Regions from separate parts of the Nocardioides sp. FY1077 genome, predicted to be linked through region 3. Evidence: predicted binding sites of a transcription regulator. Region 3 holds the regulator's gene; each other region holds the start of a gene.
What was found. Region 3 encodes LexA, which represses DNA repair genes until DNA is damaged. Its sites were predicted from a motif close to TCGAACANNTGTTCGA; they were not measured.
Positions count from the first base shown of each region.

Region 1: the regulator LexA is predicted to act here: its motif matches at 3,118-3,133, upstream of AC4OR8_RS11240 (HNH endonuclease signature motif containing protein).
Region 2: the regulator LexA is predicted to act here: its motif matches at 2,864-2,879, upstream of AC4OR8_RS15975 (HNH endonuclease signature motif containing protein).
Region 4: the regulator LexA is predicted to act here: its motif matches at 1,628-1,643, upstream of AC4OR8_RS06695 (HNH endonuclease signature motif containing protein).

Region 1 is NZ_JBZWDB010000003.1:362,967-368,927, forward strand. It holds gene AC4OR8_RS11235 (ABC transporter ATP-binding protein) at 1-926, opposite strand, end outside; gene AC4OR8_RS11240 (HNH endonuclease signature motif containing protein) at 1,779-3,104, opposite strand; gene hisF (imidazole glycerol phosphate synthase subunit HisF) at 3,390-4,151, opposite strand; gene priA (bifunctional 1-(5-phosphoribosyl)-5-((5-phosphoribosylamino)methylideneamino)imidazole-4-carboxamide isomerase/phosphoribosylanthranilate isomerase PriA) at 4,148-4,897, opposite strand; gene hisH (imidazole glycerol phosphate synthase subunit HisH) at 4,975-5,622, opposite strand; gene hisB (imidazoleglycerol-phosphate dehydratase HisB) at 5,619-5,961, opposite strand, start outside.
Region 2 is NZ_JBZWDB010000004.1:162,336-168,296, forward strand. It holds gene AC4OR8_RS15970 (Mur ligase family protein) at 1-968, shown strand, start outside; gene AC4OR8_RS15975 (HNH endonuclease signature motif containing protein) at 1,531-2,850, opposite strand; gene cphA (cyanophycin synthetase) at 3,438-5,961, opposite strand, start outside.
Region 3 is NZ_JBZWDB010000003.1:1,137,504-1,143,464, forward strand. It holds gene nrdR (transcriptional regulator NrdR) at 145-645, opposite strand; gene AC4OR8_RS15015 (hypothetical protein) at 1,090-1,461, shown strand; gene AC4OR8_RS15020 (LysM peptidoglycan-binding domain-containing protein) at 1,665-1,982, opposite strand; gene lexA (transcriptional repressor LexA) at 2,370-3,095, shown strand; gene AC4OR8_RS15030 (MXAN_6640 family putative metalloprotease) at 3,279-4,919, shown strand; gene AC4OR8_RS15035 (alkaline phosphatase D family protein) at 5,021-5,961, shown strand, end outside.
Region 4 is NZ_JBZWDB010000002.1:368,753-374,713, reverse strand. It holds gene ygfZ (CAF17-like 4Fe-4S cluster assembly/insertion protein YgfZ) at 1-623, opposite strand, end outside; gene AC4OR8_RS06705 (Fur family transcriptional regulator) at 620-1,075, opposite strand; gene AC4OR8_RS06700 (heme-binding beta-barrel domain-containing protein) at 1,077-1,571, opposite strand; gene AC4OR8_RS06695 (HNH endonuclease signature motif containing protein) at 1,674-2,981, shown strand; gene AC4OR8_RS06690 (DsrE family protein) at 3,017-3,379, shown strand; gene AC4OR8_RS06685 (hypothetical protein) at 3,489-5,961, shown strand, end outside.

The DNA of each region.
Region 1 (5,961 bases), 770 kb from region 3:
AGGTAGGCCACGGTCACCACGTCGCCGGCGTCGGTGGCGCCGGTCATCACCCGCTGCACCCCGACGGCGAGGACGATCAGCACGCCCAGGTTGGGCAGCGCGGCGAGGGTGGGGTCGAACGCCGCCCGGATGCGCCCAGCGCGGATGTTGACGTCGCGCAGCTCCTCGGCCTTGGCGGCGAAGCGGGCGGTCTCCTGCGGCTCGCGACCCAGGGTCTTGACCACCATGGCGCCGTCGAAGGACTCGTGGGCGATCTCGCTGACCTCGGCGCGCAGCTGCTGGGCGCGGGTCATCAGCGGCGAGGCGAGCCGCTGGTAGGCGAGGTTGGCGGCAATGACCGCCGGGAACACCAGCAGCCCGACCATCGCGAGCACCAGGTCGGCGACCAGCATCTGCACCACCGCGATCACCATCATCGCCACCGTGCCGACCGCCATCGGCAGCGGCGCGATGGGGCCCCAGGCGGCCTCGACGTCGGAGTTGGCGTTGGAGAGCAGCTGGCCGGTGGGGTGGCGCTGGTGCCACTCCATGGGCAGCCGGAGGTACTGCCGGGTCACCGCGCGCCGGGTGTGGGCCTGCATGCGGTACTGCATGATGCCGGCGCCGAGGCGACGCGCCACGATGCCGACCGCCCGCAGGATGGCCACGCCCAGGAACAGCGCCAGCACCGCCCACAGCAGCCCGCCGCTGATCTCGCCGGTGCGGAACGCGGGCAGGACGGCGTTGTCGGTCGCCCAGCCGAGCACCCACGCGTCGGCCACGGTGAGGGCGCCGAACAGCACGCTGCCCAGCGTGGAGAGCGTGAAGATCCAGGGCTCGCGCCGGATGGCAACCCACAGGACGCCGAAGCCGTCGCGGGTGGTCGAACGCCGCGAGGCGGCCATCTCGGCGGCGTCGCGGTCGATCGTCTCCTGGGTCGCGCTCACCGTCGTGACACCTGCCGTGCTCCTCTGCGTCGTGCGATCGGGCCGTGGGTCAACCCCCCGCCCTCGGCACGGTATTCCCCGCCACCGACGACACCGCCATCCCCGTGGTCGACCACGACGTACGCCCCTGCGACACCGCGCGGCACCCAGCGTCTCGACGTGGGCTGCGCGCCCTGCTCGACCAAACGATGGGGGGCCTGCGTTGCGCGCCCTGCTCGACCTGCGACGGGGCCGGTGCGGTGAGCCGTGCCCCGTCATCGGACCCGGCTCGCCTCGGTGGTCGAGTGCCGAGGAGCCCTTCGAGACGCTCGCTGCGCTCGCTCCTCAGGAACCACGCCAGCGACGAGGTGTATCGAGACCACTACCGTCCGCCGGGGACTGGACCGGGGCAGGTACCAGCGCTGGCTGCGGGGGTTTCGACACGGGCGCTGCGCGCCCTGCTCAACCAACGAGCCGCCGCCCGCCTCGGTGGTCGAGTGCCGAGGAGCGCCAGCGACGAGGTGTATCGAGACCACCCGACCCTCCGCGGGGGGGCTGTCCCCAGGCAGGTACCAGCGCCGGCGACAGGGGTTTCGACACGGGCGCTGCACGCCCTGCTCAACCAACGGGCTGACTTCGGTGGTCGAGTGCCGAGGAGCCCTTCGAGACGCTCGCTGCGCTCGCTCCTCAGGAACCACGCCAGCGACGAGGTGTATCGAGACCACGGAACCATCCGCTGGGACGCGCCCAGGTCAGGTACCGGCGCGGGCTGCGGAGGTTTCGACACGGGCGCTAGCGCGCCCTGCTCAACCAACGAACGGGGGCCGGGCGCTGCGCGCCGTACGCGACGACCGACGACCGACGAGGGCGCGGTCAGGTGAGGTGGGTGGTGCCGCTCGGGTCGACGGCGTACCGGTGCCCGTGAGGACTGACCCACTCGTAAGCCGCGGCGGCGGTGCGGGTGTAGGTCCAGCCGTCGTGGGTCTTGGCCCGGTGATGTCGTCGACACAACGACGCCAGGTTGGCAGTAGCCGTCTGGCCGGGTGGGCCGCCGTCACTCAGCGCTCGGTACGGGTTGATGTGGTCGACGTCGGATGACCGGGCTGGGCGGGTGCAGTGCGGAAAGCGGCAGGTGCCGTCACGCTGCACCACCTGCTCGCGGAGTCGGTCGGGGACCTCGTAGGCGTCCGTGCGCACCTGCTCGGCGAGGTCGAGGACCGGGCGAACGGTCACCGAGGTGGCGCTGGCGGCGCACCAGGTCTTGACCTGGTCGGCGGTCACGAACGAGCGGGTCTTCTCGACCCGGGCGAGGTGCAGGTCGGAGTCGTCGGTGAGGGCGGCCTCGCTGAGGTGGACGTGAAGCACGACCTGGCGCGCCGGACGCCGCCGCTGCGGCGTCCGGTCTGCCTCGGTGTCGTCGCGGGTCAGGTCGAGGGCCGTCTGGGCGCGAGCGATCTCACCGACCGCCATCGCGCGGCGGGCGTCCAGCGACTCGGTGCACCCGAGGTCGGCCAGCTGCGCCGCGCAGTGCGCGACCGCGGCATCCAGGTCCAGCGCGTCAGCGAGGTCGAGGTCGCCCTGCACGTGCATGGTGCCGAACACCGACACCTGCGAGGTGTCCACGTCGAAGCACCGGTCGTCGGCCGCCTTCGCGGCCCGCACCCCCGCCTGCACGGGGTCGTGACGGACGATCGCTTCGTCGACCAACCGGTCGAGCGCGCGGTACCCGGTCTTGGACGCCACCGGGGCCACGTGGCGGTCCACGAACGCTGCCGCGGACGGGCACAGGGCAAGCGTCTGCTCCGCCACCCGGCGAGCCCGCCACACCTGCACGTCACCCGCGGTCACCCGGGACCACAGCCGCGGAAGACGGTGAGCGATCTCGAGGGCGTGACCGACGTACCGCATCCCGGCGTCGCTGGACATGCCCAGTGCGGCAGCCAGCTCCACCACCGCGAACTCCGAGACCAGCGGGGCGCCGTCGCCGGCGACCGCCAGCTGGCGGTCGGTGCCGGGCACGGTCGCTGCGTCCTCGAGCACGTCGTCGTACAGCTCCAGGGCGTTGGCTGCCGCCCACTTCACCGTGGTCACCATCAGGGCCGTCTCCGCTGCATCAGCCGCCCGGCGGTGGCCCAGCGCCGCGGTCAGGAGCGCGTCGGTCGACGCGTCCTGGCGGCGGTGGCGGAGGGGGCTGGGCATGCCCTCATTCTACTCGAACACACGTTCGAGTGCAGTGGTTCTCCACCGGTCGATCGCCCTGGTTGCGGGGTCTCGATACACCTCGTCGCTGGCGCTCCTCGGCACTCGACCAACGAGGGGCCTGGGGGTTTCGATACACCTCGACCAGCGAATGGCGTGGGGTCTCGACACACCTCGTCGCTGGCGTGGTTCCTGAGGAGCGAGCGCAGCGAGCGTCTCGACGGGCTCCTCGGCACTCGACCGGCGACAGTCCAGCGGTCTCGACACCGGCGAGCGGCGGTCGGGTCAGCGGACGGGGTGGCCCTCGGCGGCGAGGGCGTTCTTGACCTCGCCGATGCGCAGGGTGCCGAAGTGGAAGACGGTGGCGGCGAGCACGGCGTCGGCGCCGGCGTCGACGGCGGGGGGGAAGTGCTCGAGGCGCCCGGCGCCGCCGGAGGCGATCACGGGGACGCCGACCTCGCGACGCACGGCCGCGACCAGGTCGAGGTCGAAGCCGTCCTGGGTGCCGTCGGCGTCCATGGCGTTGAGCAGGATCTCCCCCGCGCCGAGCTCGGCGGCCCGGACGGCCCAGCCGACGGCGTCGAGGCCGGCCGACTGCCGTCCGCCGTGGGTGGTGACCTCGAAGCCCGAGTCGGTGCCCGGCGCACGCCGCGCGTCGACCGACAGCACCAGCACCTGGTTGCCGAAGCGGTCGGCGATCTCGGAGACCAGCTCCGGACGGCGGATCGCGGCGGTGTTGACCGCCACCTTGTCGGCGCCCGCGCGCAGCAGCCGGTCGACGTCCTCGACCGAGGAGATGCCGCCGCCGACGGTGAGCGGGATGAACACCTCCTCCGCGCAGCGCGAGACCACCTCCATCGTGGTGGCACGGCCCTGGTGGGAGGCGGAGATGTCGAGGAACGTCAGCTCGTCGGCGCCCTCGGCGTCGTAGGTGCGCGCCAGCTCCACGGGGTCGCCGGCGTCGCGCAGCTCGAGGAAGTTGATGCCCTTGACCACCCGGCCGCCGTCGACGTCGAGGCACGGGATGACCCGCACCGCCAGGCTCACGGGCGGGTCCCTGCGGTGTCGGGACGGGTCAGCGCGAGGGCGTCGACCAGGGTGAACCGGCCCTCGTAGAGCGCGGTGCCGATGATGGCGCCCTCGACGCCGAGGTCGACCAGGCCCATTAGGGCCTCCAGGTCGCCCAGCTCGGTGATCCCGCCGGAGGCCACCACGGGGCGGTCGGTGAGGCCGCAGACCTCGCGCAGCAGGTCGAGGTTGGGGCCCTGCAGCATGCCGTCCTTGTTGACGTCGGTGACGACGTAGCGGGCGCAGCCCTCGGCGTCGAGGCGGGCCAGCACGTCGTGCAGGTCGCCGCCGTCGCGCGTCCAGCCGCGCGCGGCGAGCGTGCGCCCGCGCACGTCGAGGCCCACGGCCACCCGGTCGCCGTGCTCGGCGATCGCCCGGGCGCACCACGCGGGCTGCTCGAGCGCGGCCGTGCCGATGTTGACCCGGCGGCAGCCGGTGGCCATCGCGGCCGCCAGCGACTCGTCGTCGCGGATCCCGCCGCTCATCTCGACGTCGATGTCGAGGGCGCCGACGATCTGCGCCTGCAGCTCGCGGTTGTGGCCGCGACCGAAGGCGGCGTCGAGGTCGACGAGGTGGATCCACTCCGCGCCGGCCTCCTGCCAGCGCAGGGCGGCCTCGACGGGGTCGCCGAAGCGCTTCTCGGAGCCGGCGACGCCCTGCACCAGCTGCACCGCCTGGCCGCCGGCGATGTCGACGGCGGGGAGGAGCTCGAGGTGGTCGGACACAGAGGTGCTCCTAGTGGTCGTCAGCGGGTACGGCGGATCCGCGGCGGGGCGGGCCAGGCACGGGTCAGGGGGACGGGTCAGGCCCCCGCGCCGAGCGCGGAGACCCAGTTTCGCAGCAGCGCGGCGCCGGCGTCGCCGGACTTCTCGGGGTGGAACTGCGTGGCCGACAGCGGGCCGTTCTCCACCGCGGCGACGAACCGGTCGCCGCCGTGCTCGGCCCAGGTGACCAGCGGCGCGGCGGTGCGGTCGTTGGTGACCAGGCGCCAGTCGCGCACGCCGTAGGAGTGCACGAAGTAGAACCGCTCCTGCTCGATGCCGGCGAACAGCGTCGAGCCCTCGGGCGCCTCCACGTCGTTCCACCCCATGTGGGGGACGACGGGTGCCTGCAGCTTCTCCACCACGCCGGGCCACTCGTCGCAACCGGCGGTCTCCACGCCGTGCTCGACACCGCGGGCGAAGAGCACCTGCATGCCGACGCAGACGCCCAGCACGGGACGTCCGCCGGCCAGGCGACGCCCGATGATGCGCTCGCCGCGCACCGCGCGCAGGCCCGCCATGCAGGCGGCGTACGCCCCGACCCCGGGCACGACGAGGCCGTCGGCCTCCAGCGCGGTGTCGAAGTCGGAGGTCAGCACCACGTCGGCGCCCGTGCGCTCGACGGCGCGCACCGCGGAGCGCAGGTTGCCCGAGCCGTAGTCGAGGACGACGACCGTCGGGGCGCTCAGAGCGAGCCCTTGGTGGAGGGCACGCCGGTCTCGCGCGGGTCGAGGGCCACCGCGTCGCGGAAGGCGCGCGCGAAGGCCTTGAACTGGGTCTCCACGATGTGGTGGGGCTCGCGCCCGGCCAGCACCCGCACGTGCAGCGCGAGGTGGCCGTGGAACGCGATCGACTCGAAGACGTGCTGGGTCAGCGAGCCGAGGTAGCCCACGCCGGAGCCGCCGAGCGAGACGTAGGCCTGGCCCTCGGGCTCGCCGGTGTGCACGCAGTAGGGACGCCCGGAGACGTCGACGACGGCCTGCACCAGCGCCTCGTCGAGCGGCACGGTGGCGTCGCCGAAGCGGCGT
Region 2 (5,961 bases), on a different contig from region 3:
CCCGCAACGACGTCTCCGTGGTCACCAACGTCTCCGCCGACCACCTCGGGCTCCAGGGCATCGACACCCTCGACCAGCTGGCGGAGGTCAAGGGGGTCGTCCCCCGGATCACCCGCCGCAGCGGCTGGGCGGTGCTGAACGGCGACGACCCGCGGGTGCTGGCGATGCGCCACGACCTGCGGGCCCGGCCGTGGGTGTTCTCCCGCGACCCCGACGCCCCGGCGATCCGGGAGGTGCTGGGAGCCCGCGGGCGGGCCACCACCGTGATCGACGGCTGGCTGTGCGTGCTCACCCCCCGCTCCGACCCCGACCCGCTGGTCGAGCTGGTCGACGTGCCGATGACGCTGGCCGGGCTGTCGCGGTTCAACGTCGAGAACGCGCTGGCCGCGGCGTCGGCGGCCCTCGCCGTCGGGGTGCCGCGTGACGTGGTGGTGGAGGGGCTGCGCTCGTTCCGCCCCGACGCCGAGCACAACCCGGGCCGGATGAACTGCTTCACGGTCGCCGACGTCACGGTGGTCGTCGACCTCGCCCACAACGAGGCGGGCCTGGAGGCGCTGCTGGAGGTCATGGGCGGCCTGCGCCGCCCGGGTGCGCGGCTGCTGCTCGGCCTGGGCGTCGTGGGCGACCGCCAGGACGACCTCATCACCACCCTCGGCGAGGTCGCGGCCCGCGACAGCGACGTGGTGGCCATCGGCCACAAGGAGCACTACCTGCGCGGGCGCACCCCCGACGAGCTCGACGCGCTGATGCGGGAGGGTGCGGCCCGGGTCGGAGTCGCCCACGTGCCGGCGTACCCGACCGAGGTGGCGTGCCTCTCGGCCCTGGTCGGCCAGGCGCTGCCGGGTGACGTCGTGGGCCTCATGTGCCACGCCGAGCGCGCCGAGGTCTACGCCTGGCTCGCCGCCGCCGGCGGCACCCCCGACGGCCCCGAAGTGCTGGCGGCCAAGGTCCGCGCCGCGACCCCGTAGCCCTGCCCGACCCGGTGGTCGAGTACAGGTACCCCGCGCTGGCGGCGGTGTCGACACGCGCGCTGCGCGCCCTGCCGACCACGAGTCGGACTTCTTCTCGGTGGTCGAGTGCCGAGGAGCGCCAGCGACGAGGTGTATCGAGACCATGGAACCGTCCGCTGGGACTTGCCCGGGCAGGTCCCGGCGGCGGGTTGCGAGGGTTTCGACACGGGCGCTGCGCGCCCTGCCGACCACCGAACCGTCGCCAGCCTCGGTGGTCGAGTGCCGAGGAGCGCCAGCGACGAGGTGTATCGAGACCACGGAACCGTCCGCTGGGACTTGCCCGGGCAGGTCCCGGCGCGGGCTGCGGGGATTTCGACACGGGCGCTAGCGCGCCCTGCCGACCACCGAACCGTCGCCAGCCTCGGTGGTCGAGTGCCGAGGAGCGCCAGCGACGAGGTGTATCGAGACCACGGAACCGTCCGCTGGGACTTGCCCGGGCAGGTCCCGGCGCTGGTTGCGGGGGTTTCGACACGGGCGCTAGCGCGCCCTGCTCGACCAACGAAACGGGAGACGGGCGCGGTCAGGTGAGGTGGGTGGTGCCGCTCGGGTCGACGGCGTACCGGTGTCCGTGGGGACTGGTCCACTCGTACGCCGCGGCCGCGGTGCGGGTGTAGGTCCAGCCGTCGTGGGTCTTCGCCCGGTGGTGGCGTCTGCACAGGCACGCCAGGTTGTCGGTCGACGTCTGGCCTGGCGGGCCGCCGTCGGCGAGTGCCCGGTACGGCTTGATGTGGTCCACGTCGGCCGTCCTGGCGGGGCGGGTGCAGTGCGGGAAGCGGCAGGTGCCGTCACGCAGGACGACCTGCTCGCGCAACCGGTCCGGCACCTCGTAGGCGTCAGTGGCGATCTGCTGGGTCAGGTCGAGGACCGGGCGGACGGTCACCGCGGTACCGCTGCTGGCGCACCAGGTCTTCACCTGCTCGGCGGTCACAAAGCCGCGGGTCTTCTCTACCCGGGCCAGGTGCAGGTCGGTGTCGTCGTGAAGGGCAGCGTCGCTGAGGTGGACGTGCAGCACGACCTGCCGGGCCGGTCGTCGACGCGGCGTCCGGTCTGCCTCGGTGTCGTCGCGAGTCAGGTAGAGAGCGGCCTGGGCGCGGGCGATCTCCCCGACCGCCATCGCGCGGCGCGCGTCGAGCGACTCCTGACATCCCAGCTCGGCCAGCTGAGCGGCGCAGTGCGCCACCGCGGCGTCGAGGTCCAACGCGTCGGCGAGGTCGAGCTCGCCCTGCACGTGCATGGTTCCGAACACCGACACCTGGGAGGTGTCGACGTCGAAACAACGGTCGTCGGCCGCCTTCGCCGCCCGTGCCCGGGCCTGCTGCGGGTCGTGACGGACGATGGCCTCATCCATCAGCCGGTCCAGCGCGCGGAAGCCGATCTTCGACGCCACCGGGGCCACGTGGCGGTCCACGAACGCCGCAGCGTCCGGAGACAGCGCCAGCGTCTCCTCGGCCACCCGACGCGCCCGCCACACCTGCACATCGCCCGCGGCCACCCGGGACCACAGGCGCGGCAACCGGTGGGCGATCTCGAGGGCGTGACCGACGTACCGCATGCCGGCGTCGCTGCTCATCCCGAGAGCGGCGGCGAGCTCGACGACCGCGAACTCCGAGACCAGTGGCGCACCGTCACCGGCGACCGCGGGCTGCTGATCGGTCCCGGGAACGGCCGCGGCGAGGTCTCGGTCGTCGGTCTCCAGCTCATTGGCCGCAGCCCACTCCACCGCCGTGGTCAGCAGACCCACCTCGGCGGCGTCCGCAGCCTGCCGGTAGCACCTCGCGCGCTCCAGCAGCGAGCCTGCTGCGGGCCCCTGGCGGCGGGGGCGGAGGGCGGTCGAGGTCATGACCTCATTCTAGTCGAACACGTGTTCGGGTGCAGCAGTTCTCCACTGGTGCGCCAGCACGTTGCGGGGTCTCGATACGAGCGCTAGCGCGCCCTACTCGACCAACGAGGGGACCGGCGCTGGCGCGCCCTCCTCGACCAACGAGGGGCGGTCGCTAGCGCGCCCTGCTCGACCAACGAGGGGCGGTCGCTGGCGCGCCCTGCTCGACCGGCAAGGGGATCGGCGCTGGCGCGCCCTGCGGGACCAACGGAGAGGACGGCCGCTGCGTGCCCGGCTCGACAAACGAACGCGTCCGCCGTCGGTGGTCGAATGCGGAGACGCCCTTCGAGATGCTCGCCGCGGTCGCTCCTCGAGAACCACACCGGCGACGAGGTGCGTCGAGACCACCCGGCTGTCCGCCGGGACCGGCCGGGGCAGGTACGAGCGGCTGCGGGGTCTAGACACGAGCGCTGGCGCGCTCTGCTCGACCAACGAGGGGCGGTCGCTGGCGCGCCCCGCGTGAGCGACGGAGAGGACGGGCGCTGCGCGTCCTGCCCGACCGACGAGCTCCCCTGGTCGGTCTCGACAGGAGCGCACCGCGCCCGGGGTCAGGCGTCGGCGGGCACGTAGTCGGGGTCGGCGGCGGGGGCATCGGAGGTGACGCCGGATCCGGCCTGGGCCTGGGGGGCCCAGTTCTCGAGCTCGGTCATCACCGCGCCGTGGGTGTCGACGCAGATGACGACGAGGTCGCCCCGGTTGGCGCGGCTCATCGCGTGGCGCACGGCCTCGATCTCGTCGAGCACCTCCTCGACCTGCTTGCAGCGCGCGCCGTCGGCCATCGCCGAGCGGACCCCCTCGATGACCAGCGCGGACACGTCGCCGCGCGCACGTCCGCGCAGCTGGGTGTCCTCGCGCACGATGACGACGTCGAAGTGCTGCGCGGCGATCTCGCCGAGCTCGCGCATGTCCTGGTCACGACGGTCGCCGGCGGTGGCGATGACGCCGATGCGCGAGGACCGGGCCAGCTCGTGGGTGCCGGCCATCGAGTCGCCGACGCGGTCGACGAAGTCGCCGAGGGCGCGCATGCCGGGGGCGTTGTGGCAGTAGTCGACGATGACGTTGACGCCGTTGACCTCGACCTCGTTGAGCCGGCCGGGGGAGAGGTAGTAGTTGGTGGAGAACGTGCGCAGCCCCTGACGGATGTCGTGCAGCGGGGCTCCGGTGGCGAACGCCGCCGCGGCGGCCCCCAGCGCGTTCTGCACGTTCATCCGGGCCCGGCCGTTGAACGTGGCGGGCAGCAGGTGGGTCCAGGCGAGCTGCATCTCGCGGGGGCCGTGCTTCACCACGATCATCTCCCCGCGCTCCGAGGGGTTGAGCACCAGCGCCTTGCCGCCCCGGCGGCAGTGGGCGTCGATCATCTCGCGCACCTCGCTGCCCGGCTCGTCCATGGAGATCCACACGACCTGGCCCGAGCAGCGCCGGCGCATCTCGCGCACCAGCGGGTCGTCGGCGTTGAGGACGGCGTGCCCGTCGCGCGGGACGGCCTCGACGAGCACCGCCTTCACCTCGGCGAGCTGCTCCACGGTGTCGATCCCGCGCAGCCCGAGGTGGTCGGGTTGCACGTTCAGCACCACCGCGACGTCGTTGCGCTCGTAGCCCAGGCCCTCGCGCAGGATGCCGCCGCGGGCCACCTCGAACACCGCGAGGTCGACGCGCGGGTTCTGCAGCACCATCCGCGCCGAGCGCGGCCCGGAGGCGTCGGAGCGGATCAGCAGCCGCTCGTCGATGACGACGCCGTCGGTGGAGGTCATGCCGACCTTGCGGCCCATGCCCTTGAAGATGTGGCTGATCATCCGGGCGGTGGTGGTCTTGCCGTTGGTGCCGGTCACGGCCACGATCGGGATGCGCGCCTGGCTGCCGGGCGGGAACAGCATGTCGACGACCGGCTTCGCGATGAACTGCGGCTCGCCGATCGTGGGGTGAGTGTGCATCCGGAACCCCGGCGCGGCGTTGACCTCGCAGATCGCGCCGCCGGTCTCGCGCACCGGCTCGGTGATGTCGGGGCAGATGAAGTCGATGCCGGCGATGTCGAGGCCCACCATCTGGGCGGCCTCCTCGGCGATCTCGACGTTCTCGGGGTGGGCCTCGAAGGTGCGGTCGATCGAGATGCCGCCGGTCGACATGTTGCCGGTGAGCGCCAGCTTGACCACCGTGCCGTCGGGCGGGACGTCGGTCATCTCGAAGCCCTGCTCGCGCACGAGCGCCACCGCGGCGTCGTCGACGCGGATGCGGGTGAGCACCTTCTCGTGGCCCACGCCGCGGCGGGGGTCGGCGTTCGCGGTGTCGACCAGCTGCTCGACGGTGGCCGCGCCGTCGCCGGTGACCGACGCCGGCACCCGCTCGGCGATCGCGGCGACCCGGCCGTCGATGATCAGGCAGCGGTAGTCCTTGCCGGTGATCTGCGACTCCACGATGATCACGCCGCGCCGCGACTCCGCGCGCGCCACGTCGTACGCCGCGCGCACGTCCTGCTCGTCCTGCAGGTCGAGGCACACCCCGCGGCCGTGGTTGCCGTCGAGCGGCTTGACCACCACGGGATAGCCGATGCGCTCCGCGGCGCGCACGCACTGCTCCACCGTGCGCACCGACTCCTGCTTCGGCACCGGCAGCCCCGCGGCGCCCAGCAGCGTGGTGGTGAGGTCCTTGTCGGAGGCGATGTCGACGGCGATCGCGGAGGTGGCCGAGGTCATCGTGGCGCGGATGCGCTTGGCGTGGACGCCCTGGCCCAGCTGCACCAGGGAGTGCTGGTTGAGCCGGATCCACGGGATGTCGCGGGAGACCGCCTCGTCGATGATGGCCTGCGTCGAGGGCCCGAACGCCGTGCGCTGGGCGCGGCGGATGAACTCCTCCAGCTCGGCGTCCCAGTCGAACTCCGGGTCGGCCTCGACGAGGTGGTTGACCAGGCGGACGGCCAGCCGGCCGGCGGCCAGGCCGACCTGCTCGTCGATGTAGCCGAAGACCACGTTGTAGAGGCCCGTGGACCCCTTCACCTGGCGGGTCTTGCCCCGTCGTACGTCGTGGCCGACGACCTGCTGCAGCGCGAGCGCGCAGTGCTCGGCGACGTGGCCCAGC
Region 3 (5,961 bases):
GGGTGGCGCTGCGGTGGTGCGGGGGGCGACGTCCATGGTCGCGGCGACCACCGACAGTCACGGGGTCGCGTGGGCGGGCCCCGGGGAAGAGGTGGTGCGCCCGGCAGGTGGCTTCCCCACCACCTGCCGGGCGGTCTGTGGGCCCTACCCGGTGGGGGCAGGGGTGGGCGCGCCGTCGACCAGCTCGGTGAGCTGCTCGGCGCGCTGGGTGCGCAGCTCGGCGATCTCGGCCTCGAAGTCCTCGGCGGACTCGAAGGCCTTGTAGACCGACGCGAAGCGCAGGTAGGCGACCTCGTCGAGCTCGCGCAGCGGCGCGAGGATGGCCAGGCCGACCTCGTGGGCCGGCACCTCGGCCTGGCCGCGACCGCGCACGGTGTCTTCGACGGCCTGGCCCAGGCAGGCGAGGTCGTGCTCGGTGACCGGACGGCCCTTGCAGGCCTTGCGGGCGCCGGCGACGGCCTTGTCGCGGTGGAACGGCTCGGTGGCACCGGAGCGCTTCACCACGGCGAGCTGCATGAGCTCGACGGTGGAGAACCGCTCCTTGCACTCCAGGCACTGGCGACGTCGACGGATCGACCCGCCGTCCTCGGCCACGCGGGAGTCGAGGACCTTGGTGTCGGCGTGGTGGCAGAACGGGCAGTGCACGACGGGTCCTCCTCTCCCTCATTGGCGGCCCCGCACCGACCCGACACCCCGTGGGGGTGTGCAGTCGGTGTGGATAACCGGGCTCTTCCTGTGTAGAACACGCTTCGACCTGTGGGGCTTCCACCCCTGGCCTGTGCACTAGATGTGGATAACTACACCGGTGTAACTACTAGATGTAGGGAACCGTACGCCCGTCGAGGGCAGGGCGCAACCTGTTCGGCGAGTCGCGCGCCGGGCGTTTCGCTGCCGCCGCAAAGCCGCAGGTCAGCGCGCCGCGGACCGCTCGCCCGGCGGTCCGGACAGGTCCGTCACGGGCGTGTCGCGGGCGTCCAGGCCGCTCCGCCGGGCGGCCGAGCGGTGGTGGCGGGCGCGACGCCTCCTGATCTCCCGCTCCGACCTGCGCGTCCCGCTGCGCCGGGCGGGCACGTCGGACACAATGACCCGGTGAGCAGCGCGGGGAGACGAGCAGGCTCGCGCCGAGCCGCCAAGCCGCCCCGCACGTTCCAGCCGCGACTCCTCCTGCTCGCCCTCGCCGTCACGCTGTCGGTGGTGGCGTGGGGCTACCTCGTGTACGCCGCGATCGACTTCGGCACCACCGCCCGCGACGGCGACGTCCGCGCGTGGTGGTTCCTCGCCCTGGCCTCGCTAGGGGCCGTCGCGTGCCTGTTCGTCGGACTGGTGCTCGTCGCCCGGTTGTTGCGGGCGCTGGGGATCACCGCTCCCCCGTCCGGCGGGTCGCCGGCCTCGGGGGACGACGCGGACGACGCGGACGGTGGTCCCGCCACTGCTCCTGGTGGGCGGCGGGCCTCGCGCTGAGGCCTGGTCGTCGGTTCGGTGGTTTCGAGACGCTCGCTGCGCTCGCTCCTCAACCACCGAGCGCTGCGGTCGTTGCTCGCTCCCGGGGGACAGGAAAGGGGCAGGCCCGATGGGCCCGCCCCTCGTCTTCCCCAGCTCACCAGCCGGGGTCGAAGCGGCTGGTGAGGTCAGTGGCCGGGCGCGTGGCGCTGCCGGCGGGTGGATCAGCTGGTGGGGACCCGCAGCTGCTGGCCGGCGATCACCAGGCCGCCGTCGAGGTCGTTCAGGGTCTGGATCTCCGCGATCGCCCCACGCAGGTCGCCGTCGGCGGAGGTGGCGGCCGCGATGTCCCACAGGGTGTCACCGGTGCCGACGGTGATGACCTCGGTGGGCTGGGCCTGGGAGGTGGCCACGGAGCCGGCGGCCAGCCAGACCCCGACGGCGAGCACGACCAGCAGGGAGAGCGTGAACACGACCAGTCGGCCGCGGCGGGTCAGCCGCACGGTCGGGGCGTGGACGGGGTGCAGGGTCATCGTGCTCATGGGGACCTCCTGGGGAAGTGGCGGTCGGCCTCGGGTGGGGCTCGGTCGGTCACGCTGATGTCTAACGGGCGCCACCGACAGTCCTGGCGGACCGCCTGGAGTGGCCGAGTCGACCACACGTTCGATCGAACACATGAGCGAGAGTAGATCAGGTGTTCGACACCGCGCAAGGGTCCAGACGAACGGATGTTCGACCGGATCCGCGCCGGCGACGGGGACGGGCGCGACACGCCGTTCGAACAGGTGTTTGAAGTCGCCCGGCGCGACTGGCAGGGTGAGGCACGTCGCCCCCGCCGGGCGACGCACGACCTCCACCCGGACCCACGCACCCGGGCGGGGCACGAGGACCGGGCCGGCGCCAGCCGTGCCGGAGCAGAGAGGTGGACGATGGCGACGAACGAGGTGGGGGGCACGGTGTCCGAGTTCCCCGAAGGTGCTCCCGACGCGACGGGCCTGACCCCGCGCCAGCTGCGCGTGCTGGCCACGATTCGCGACGCGATCGAGAAGCGGGGCTACCCCCCGAGCATGCGCGAGATCGGCAACGCGGTGGGGCTGACCAGCACCTCCAGCGTGGCCCACCAGCTGAAGGTGCTCGAGGAGAAGGGCTTCCTCAAGCGCGACCCCAACCGCCCGCGTGCGCTCGAGGTGTTCCTGCCGGAGGTGCTCGCCGCACGCCGCTCGATCTCCGCGGCGGAGGAGTCGTCCTTCGACGAGACCGGTGTGGGCGACGCGATGCCCGCGGCGACGTACGTGCCGGTCGTCGGCCGCATCGCCGCCGGTGGCCCGATCCTGGCCGAGCAGCGGGTGGAGGACGTGTTCCCCCTGCCCAAGCAGCTCGTCGGCGACGGTCAGCTGTTCCTGCTCGAGGTGTCGGGTGAGTCGATGATCGACGCCGCGATCTGCAACGGCGACTACGTCGTCATCCGGCAGCAGCCGACCGCGAACAACGGCGAGATCGTCGCCGCGATGATCGACGGCGAGGCCACCGTCAAGACCTTCCAGCGCAAGGACGGCCAGGTCTGGCTGCTCCCCCACAACGACTCCTTCGAGCCCATCGACGGCACCCACGCCACGATCCTGGGCAAGGTCACCGCGGTCCTGCGCCGCGTCTGACCCGCTCCACCGGGGCCCACCGCTGCGGGCCCCGTCCCGCTCCGGGGCTGCCCCACCCGCGTCGCGCCGGGCCCGTCGGACCACCGACGGGCCCAGTGTCGCGTGCGGATCCGCCGAGTCGGCGCTGTCGGTGACGCGTGAGACGCTGGACGTCCTGCTCGTCCCCCACCCCCGGGAGCCCGCGTGCGTCGCACCCCCTCCGTCCTGCTCGCCCCCCTCGCCGCCCTCGCCCTGGGCGCGGGACTGCTGGTGCCGGCCGCGGCCGACCCGGTCGACGCCCCTGCTGGCGGTGCAGCGAGCGAGGCCGTCGAGGTAGTCGGTGAGGCGACCGGCGAGGTGACCCCGGCCCAGGCCGCGGAGGCGCTGGAGACGGTCGAGGAGCTCCTCGACCCGGACGCGACCCCGGCGACCGACCCCGACGTCGAGGCCACCGAGGCCCTGCGTGACCTCGCCCGCAGCCTGCCCGCGCTGTCGCCGACCGACCGCGCGACGGCGCGCAGCTACCTCGCGCGGCCCAGTGACGGCACAGCCGACCCGTTTGGCTCCGGTTACAGCGCCAGCGCTGGCGAACCCGGTTCCACGTGCAGCACGAACGTCTGCGTGCACTGGGTCGAGCGCAGTTCCGACAAGGTGGCAGACGACGAGGACGTCAGCACCGTGCCCGCCTACGTCGACACGACGCTCGCCACGTTGCAGAAGGTGCACGACACCTACGTGGCCGCGGGCTACCGGGCCCCGAAGCCCGACGGCGCCAAGGGCGGGAGCCCACTCACGGACGTCTACCTGGTCGATGTGGGTGGCGACAGCATCTACGGCTACTGCACCTCCGACCGGGCCATCCCCACCGGGGAACGCGCCGCTGACGTGCCTGCGTACTGCGTGCTCGACAACGACTTCCGCTCGGGCCAGTTCCCGGCGCACACCCCGCTGGAGAACCTGCAGGTCACCGCGGCCCACGAGTACTTCCACGCCGTGCAGTTCGCCTACGACGCCGACGAGGACGGGTGGTTCATCGAGGCCACTGCCACCTGGGCCGAGGACGAGGTCTACGACGCGGTCGACGACAACGTCACCTACCTGCGCTCCGGTCCGCTGGGCCGACCGCGGGCCTCGATGGACGGTGACAGCGACCTGCGGGTATACGGCGACTGGATCTTCTTCCGCCACCTCACCGAGGCGCTGCCCGCCAGCACCGGCGAGCTCCCCTCGCTGGTCCGCCGCGCCTGGGAGCGCGCCGACAGCGCCGTCGGCGGTCCCGACGAGTACTCGGTGCAGGCCGTGGCCGGTGCGCTCGGCGAGCGGGATGTCGCACTGCGCGACGCCTACGCCCGCTTCGCCGCCGACAACCGACGCCCCGGCCTGGCCTACGAGGAGGGCTCCGCGCAGCGCTACCCCACCGCCCCGCTGTGGCGCAGCGCCACCCTGTCGCCGACACAGCGCTCCACCGGGCGCCGCACCGTGCGCCTCGACCACCTCAGCAGCGCCACCCACCGGTTCACCCCCGGTGCGGGCCTCGACACCGGGTGGAAGCTCGCGCTCACGCTCGACCTGCCGGTGAGCGCCCGCGGCACCGAGGTCGCCCTCACCGTCGTGCCGACCAGCGGTCGGCCGACCACGCGGCTGCTCCGGCTCGGCGCCGACGGCGACGGCCGGGTCAACACCGGCTTCTCCGCTGCGGCCGTGCGCCAGGTCGAGGTCACCCTGGTCAACGCCAGCAGGCGCTACCGGTGCGGCGTGGCCCCCGAAGCGGGCTTCTCCTGCCAGGGCCGCTCGCGAGACGACGACCTGCGCTTCACGGTGGCCGGCCGCGCCGTCCGGGGCTGAGCCCCCGCCTGGTCACGGCGTGCCGGTGGCTCCCGGGTGAACACCTGGTGGCCACCCGCCTGCGGCCATGACGCGGGTGACGGCGCGTCGTTGAATGGATCGTGACCACCCCTGACCGCCCCTCCTCGTCGCCCGCCGACGCCCAGGTCGACCTGCGACCCCATCGACGCACGCTGCTCGCCACGGGCGCAGCCGGTGCCGTCGCCGTAGGCCTGCCCGCCGCCACGACGACGGCCGGTGCCACGGCGTCCGAGCCCGACGCTCCGCTCCGTGCGGGTGGCCGGGTGTTCCGGCACGGCGTGGCCTCGGGCGACCCCACGCCCGACGCGGTGGTGCTGTGGACCCGGGTGACCCCCACCGTCGCGGCGACACCGGGCTCGGGCCGCGGCCCGTCGGTGAGCGTGCGCTGGGAGGTCGCGACCGACGACCGGTTCCGCAGGATCGTGCGCCGCGGGCGGGTAGGCACCGGCCCGGGCCGTGACCACACCGTGAAGGTGGACGCCACCGGCCTGGAGCCGGCGACCTGGTACCACTACCGCTTCGTCCTGGGCGACCAGGTCAGCCCCACCGGGCGCACCCGCACCGCCCCGGCCCGCTTCGCCAAGCCCGGCAACCTGCGCTTCGGCGTGGTGTCGTGCGCGAACCTGCAGGCCGGGTACTTCGCCGCCTACCGCGGGCTGGCGGAGCGCGACGACCTCCACGCCATCCTGCACCTCGGCGACTACCTCTACGAGTACGGGCCCGGCGAGTACGGCATGGGCAACGACAACGTCGACGTCCGGGCGCACGTGCCGGCCCGGGAGATGGTGTCGCTGGCCGACTACCGCCAGCGTCACGCCCAGTACAAGACCGATCCCGACCTGCAGGCCGCCCACGCGCGCTACCCGTGGATCGTGACCTGGGACGACCACGAGGTCACCAACGACCAGTGGCGCAAGGGCGCCGAGAACCACACCCCCGGCACCGGTGAGGGCGGCGAGGGCGACTACCTGCGCCGTCGGGCCCGCGCCCACCGCGCCTACGACGAGTGGATGCCGCTGCG
Region 4 (5,961 bases), on a different contig from region 3:
TTGTCGAGGTGCACCGCCGGGCCGACCCAGCCGGCCTCGTTGGGGATCGTGCGGGCATCGGTGTCGAGGCCGAGGCGCGGCTCGCCGCGGGCGATGCGCAGCGCCTCGAAGGCCCACAGGCCGGCGGGCGGCGCGGCGGCCGCGGCGTACGCCTCGAGCTGCTCGCGCGGGACCAGGTCGTAGCCGCCGGTGGCGGCGCGCCAGGCGACGGCCACCTCGGCGGTCACGTCGGCGAGCTCGACGCGGGTCATGAAGACCATGCGCTGCAGGAAGTCCAGGAGCGGCCCGGCCGCGCCGGGCTCGGTGTGGGCGGTGAACGCCGTGCCGTCGTCGACGCCGGTGAACGCGTGCTCCACGTGGCCCTGCGGGCTCAGCACCAGCGCGGTGGTCCAGGTGCCGGGGACGAGGCCGTGGAAGAACTGGGTGGTGAGGCTGTGCAGCCAGGTCAGCCGGTCGGGACCGGTGATGCGCACGACGTCGCGGTGCGACAGGTCGACAAAGCCCTCCCCCGCCTCGAGCGCGCGCTGCTCGGTGTTGAACGAGCCGTAGTGGGCCGCCACGGGGGCGTCGATGCCGTCGCCGCCGACGGCGCCGGGCAGGTGGAGCAGGGGGCTGGTCGTCATCGGGGGTCCTCACGGTCGGTCGCGCAGTCCTGGCAGTGGCCGAAGACCGTCAGGTGACCGAGGTCGACCACGAACTGCTTCTCGGCGGCCAGCCGGGCGACGAGCTCGGAGGCCACTGAGGCGTCAACGGAGGTGACCCGCTCGCAATTCCGGCACACGAGGTGGAAGTGCTCGTGGTCGGTGACCGAGTGGTACGTCGGAGCCCGGTCCGACAGGTGCGCGTGGCGCACCAGCCCGAGCTCCTCCAGCACCTCCAGGGTGCGGTAGATGGTGGAGATGTTGACCGCCGTGGAGTGCTGGTGCACCTCGGCCAGCACCTCGTCGGGCGTGGCGTGGCCGAGCCGCTCCACCGCGGCGAGGATCAGCTCGCGCTGCGGCGTCAGCCGGTATCCGCTGCCGCGCAGACGGCTGCGGAGGTCGTGCCCCCCTGGCGTCCCGGGTGTCTCGGACATCTCAGGCGCGCTGCAGCCGGGCCCACAGGTGGGGCTGCAGGGGCTGGCCCACCGCGGCCATGTCGTAGGCGTAGAGCAGGTCACCCTCCACGTTGCCGTACAGGCGGTGACCGGCGGTGACCTCCTTGGCGGTCTCGGTGCGGGCCACGGCGTCGGTGGCGAGCTCGACCTTGCCGTCGGCGGCCTCGCCGTACCAGATCTCGACCACGCCGGTGTTGTGGCTGAGCAGCAGCTCGACCTTGCCGTCGCCGGGGCAGCGCAGGAACCCGGTCTCCTGGGCGGCGTCGCGCACCTTCTCGCCGTGCTCGTCGACGATCCAGGTGCGGGAGAAGTAGTGCAGGAACGGTCGGCCGTCCTGCTGGAAGATCAGCTCCTGGGCGTAGTCGTACGGCTCGATCGCCGGGTAGTCACCCTTGCCGTTGCCGCGCCACGTGCCGAGCATCCAGGCCACGGGGCCGCAGTTGGGGTGGAGGTTGTCGGGGAGCTGGAAGACCACCGGCCCAGCCTAGCCGCGCAGGGCCGCTCCTCCTGCTGACGGTCGTCCACAGATGTTCGAACATCTGTTCCCATGGAGGTGGTCCGCGGCCTATGATGAGGCATGTCCGTGACCGCGCTCCGACCCCAGGCCACCGGGCCCCTGGCTGCCGTGGCAGCCGCCCGGACCGCGGTGGTCGAGGGCGCCGGGGTCTCGCCGGCCGCGCTCAGCACGCGCGACCTGGCCGAGCTGGTGCACGAGCTCGCCGAGCTGGAGTCGCAGGTGGTGGCCCTGCGGCTCGCGCTGAGCGTGGAGGCCGACGAGCGCGGCGTCGCCTCCGAGACCGCCGACACCGGCACCGACGCGTGGCTCGCCCGCCTCACCGGCGACCCCCGCGAGGTGATGCGCGGCGGGCTGTGGCTGGCCCGGCGACTGCACGAGCAGTACGCCGCGACGCGGGACGCGTTGAGCGAGGGCCGCCTGCGCCTCGACCAGGCCCGCGTCATCGTCCGCGCGGCCGAGCGGGCGCCGGCCGGGGTCACCCCCGAGCAGGTGCGGGCCGCGGAGGAGTCCCTGGTCGCCTGCGCCACCGGCCTCGGCACCCGCTCCGGGCGGCCGATGGACGCGCGGCGCCTGCGCCGGGAGGCCCGTCGAATGTTCGCCGCCGTGCCGGAGGTGCCGACCGAGGTGGTCGACGCCCACGAGGCCGCCGAGCTCGAGCGGGAGGAGCGTGCAGCGGAGGCCGAGACGTGGCTGGCGCTGCACGACAACGGCGACGGCACCTTCTCGGGCCGGTTCACCGTCCCAGAGCTGCACGGTCGGCTGCTGCAGTCGGCCCTGGAGGTGCTGACCGCGCCCCGCCGCCACGCGCGCGACGCCCACGGCGCCGTGGTCACCGACGACACCGTGCCCGGCACCGGCGCGGGCTTCTCGTGGGCCGAGGCGCGGGGCTCCGCGCTGTGCGAGCTGATCGAGCACCTCCCCCGCGACTTCTCCGGCGGCAACGCCGTCACCGCGCTGGTCCACCTCGACCTGGCGCAGCTGCGCCACGACCTCGGCAGCGCCCGGCTCGACGCCGGCGGGCAGGTCTCCCCCGGTGAGGCCCGGCGGCTGGCCTGCGAGGCCGGCCTGCTGCCGCTGGTGCTGGGCGGCGGCTCCGTGCCGCTCGACCTGGGCCGCGAACGACGGCTCCACTCGCGTCGCCAGCGCCAGGCGCTCTCCGCGCGCCACGAGACCTGCGCCGTCACCGGCTGCGACCGGCCGTCCGCGTGGTGCGAGGTACACCACCCCCATGCCTGGTCGGCCGGCGGCGCGACCAGCCTCGACAACGCGCTGCCGCTGTGCGGCCACCACCACCGCCGCGCCCACGACCGACGCTACGACCTGCGCCGCCACGGCACCGGCGACTGGCGGTTCCACCGACGACGGTGATCCCTGCTCCGGTCGGGCTCCCCTACGGTGGCGGCATGCCCCGATCCCTCGTCGTCAAGGTCACCTGCGCGCAGGCCGATCCCGAGCGCGCCAACCAGGCGTTCACCGTGGCCGCGGCCGCCGTCGCGATGGGGGCCGACGTGTCGCTGTGGCTGACCGGCGACGCGGCGGCGTACGCCGTGGCCGGGCGAGGACCCGACCTCGCGCTGCCCCACGCCACCCCGGTCGAGCAGCTGCTGACCACGGTGCTCGAGCTGGGGCGGGTGACGGTGTGCTCGCAGTGCGCCGCGCGCCGCGAGATCACCGCCGACGACGTGCGCGACGGGATACGGGTGGCGGGGGCCGCGGTGTTCACCGAGGAGGTCCTCCAGGACGGCGTGCAGGCGCTCGTCTACTGACCTCGACCCGGGCGCTCGGGGTGGGCCGCCCACGGCGTTCCTCCCGGTCCGGAGGAGGCCGGCGCGCCAGTAGGGTGCTGGCCTGATGAGTGCTCCTGGTGAACCCCCCGTGCCTCCCGAGGACGCCACCGGCCGGTTCTGGCGCCGCCGCGACCGGGCCGGTGACCCCGTGGCGCCGACGTTGACGTGGGAGGAGCTGCAGGCCCGTGTGGTCGAGCAGACGGCGGCGGCCGACCGGGCCGCGTCGCTGCGCCGCTCGGCCGAGATGGCCGCGGCCGAGCAGGCCGCCGAGCGGCTCGTGGCAGAGGAGAGCGCCCGGGCCGCGGTGACGGCCCGCGCCGAGGCCGACCGGGCCGTCGAGGAGCCCGCCCGCCTGGCCGCCGCGTCGTACGCCGCCCGCGACGCCGCCGACCGCGCCGCCGCCGACCACTCGCGGGCCCGCCAGGAGGCCGAGCGCGCCGCCGAGGAGGCCCACCGCCGGCGCGAGGAGGCCGAGGTGGTGGCCCGGGAGGCTGCTGCCGCCGCTGCGGGAGCCGCCGAGGCACGCACCGCGGCCGAGGCGGCCGCCACCGAGGCGCTCACCGGTCGCGCCGCCGCCGAGGAGACCGCGCGGGCCGCGCTGGCCCGGGCCGAGGTGGCCGAGGCGGGCCGCACCGCCGCCGACGACGACGCGGCCCAGCAGGCGCGCCTGGCCACCGACGCCGCTGCCGCCCGGGCCGCCGCCGACGAGGCCGCCCGGGCCCACGCGGAGGCCGCCACGCACGCCCACTCCGACCGCGAGAACGCCGAGCACGCGGCGGTCGCAGCCCACAGCGCGCGGCAGGGCGCGGAGATCGCGGCACGCGAGGCCGCCGAGGGCCGTGACCGCGCCGAGCAGGCGGCCGCCGCCGCCGCGGAGGCTCGCGGGGAGGCCGAGAGCGCCGCCGCGGAGCAGGCCCGACTGGCCGCCGAGGCCCACGACGCCCGCGTGGCGGCGGAGGCCCGCGCGACCGAGGCCGCCGACACCGCCCGGGTCGCGCAGGAGGCCCGCGCCGCCGCCGAGGCCCTCGCCCGCGAGCAGACCGAGGCCGCCGAGCGGGCCCACGCCGACCGCACCTCGGCCGAGGCGGCAGCCGCCGCTGCGGCCGCCGCCGCCGCCGTCGCGGCCGCGGCGCGGGAGGCCGCCGACACCACCGCCACCGCGGCACTGGCCGGACGGGAGAGCGCCGACGCCCGCGCCGCCGAGGCGCTCGCCGGGCGCGAGGCCGCCGACACCGACGCCGCCGAGCAGGCCCGGCGGGCTGCCGAGGCCCACGAGGCACGGCTGGCTGCGGAGGCCCGGGCGACCGAGGCCGCCGACGCCGCCCTCGTCGCGCAGGACGCCCGCGCCGCGGCCGAGGCCGCTGCTCGGGCGCAGGCCGACGTCGCCGGCCGGGCGCTGGTCGACCGCGCAGCCGCCGAGGAGTCGGCGACCGCCGCCGCCCGCGGTGCCGCTGCCGCCGAGGCCGCCCGGGAGTCGGCCGAGACCACGGCCGGCGAGGCGGTGGCCGCGCGCGAGCGCGCCGAGACCGTGGCCGCCGAGGCCCTGGCGGGGCGCGAGGCCGCCGACACCGACGCCGCGGAGCAGGCCCGGCTCGCCCGTGAGGCCCACGAGGCCCGGTCGGTCGCCGAGACCCGCGCGGCCGAAGCCGCCGATGCCGCCCGCGTCGCGCAGGAGGCCCGCGCCGCCGCGGAGGCCGTCGCCCGCACGCAGGCCGACGCGGCCTCCGTCGCCGCCGACGCCGAGGAGCAGGCCCACGCCGCGGCGCGCGCGCGTGCGGACGAGGCGGCCACGGCGCAGCAGGCACGAGCCGCGGCAGACGCGGTGGCCGCCGAGCACGCCGCCGCCGCGGTGTCGGCCCACGAGGCGCGGGAGCACGCCGAGACCGTCACCGAGGCCGCGGTGGCGGCCCGCGCCGAGGCGGAGGACGCGGTGCGCCGGGCGCTGGCCGACACCGAGGCCGCCCACACCGGCCGCACCACCGCCGAGGAGGCGTCCCGTGCGGCCGCCGACCAGGCGACCCGCGCGCACGACGAGCGCCGCGCGGCCGAGGAGGCCGGTCGGGCGCAGGCCGAGGCGGCGGCGGCGGCCCTGGCCGCGGAGGCCGCGGCCCGCGAGCTGGCCGCCCAGCAGGCGGAGTCGGCGCGCGCGGCGCTGGAGGCCCGGGAGGCGGCCGACACCACGGCGGGCGAGCACGCGGAGGCCGCACGGCAGGCGCAGGCCGCGCGCGAGGTGGCCGAGCTCGCTGCGGCCGCAGCGCTGGAGGCCCGGCGCGAGGCCGAGCGGGAGGCGGTGCGCCAGACCGAGCTCGCCGCTGCCGCGCAGGCCGACCGGCAGGCTGCCGAGGAGCGCGCCCAGCAGGCGGTCGACGAGGCCGGCGACGCCGTACGCCGCCACACCGAGGAGCTGCGGGCGGCGCAGGAGGCCCGGGAGGCGGCCGAGCGAGCCGGTGCTGAGCAGGCAGCGTTGCGCGCCGAGGCCGAGGCGATGCTGGAGCAGCGGGTGATCGACCGGCAGGCGGTGGAGTCGTCGGTGCGGCACCAGGCCGAGCTGGTGGAGGCGG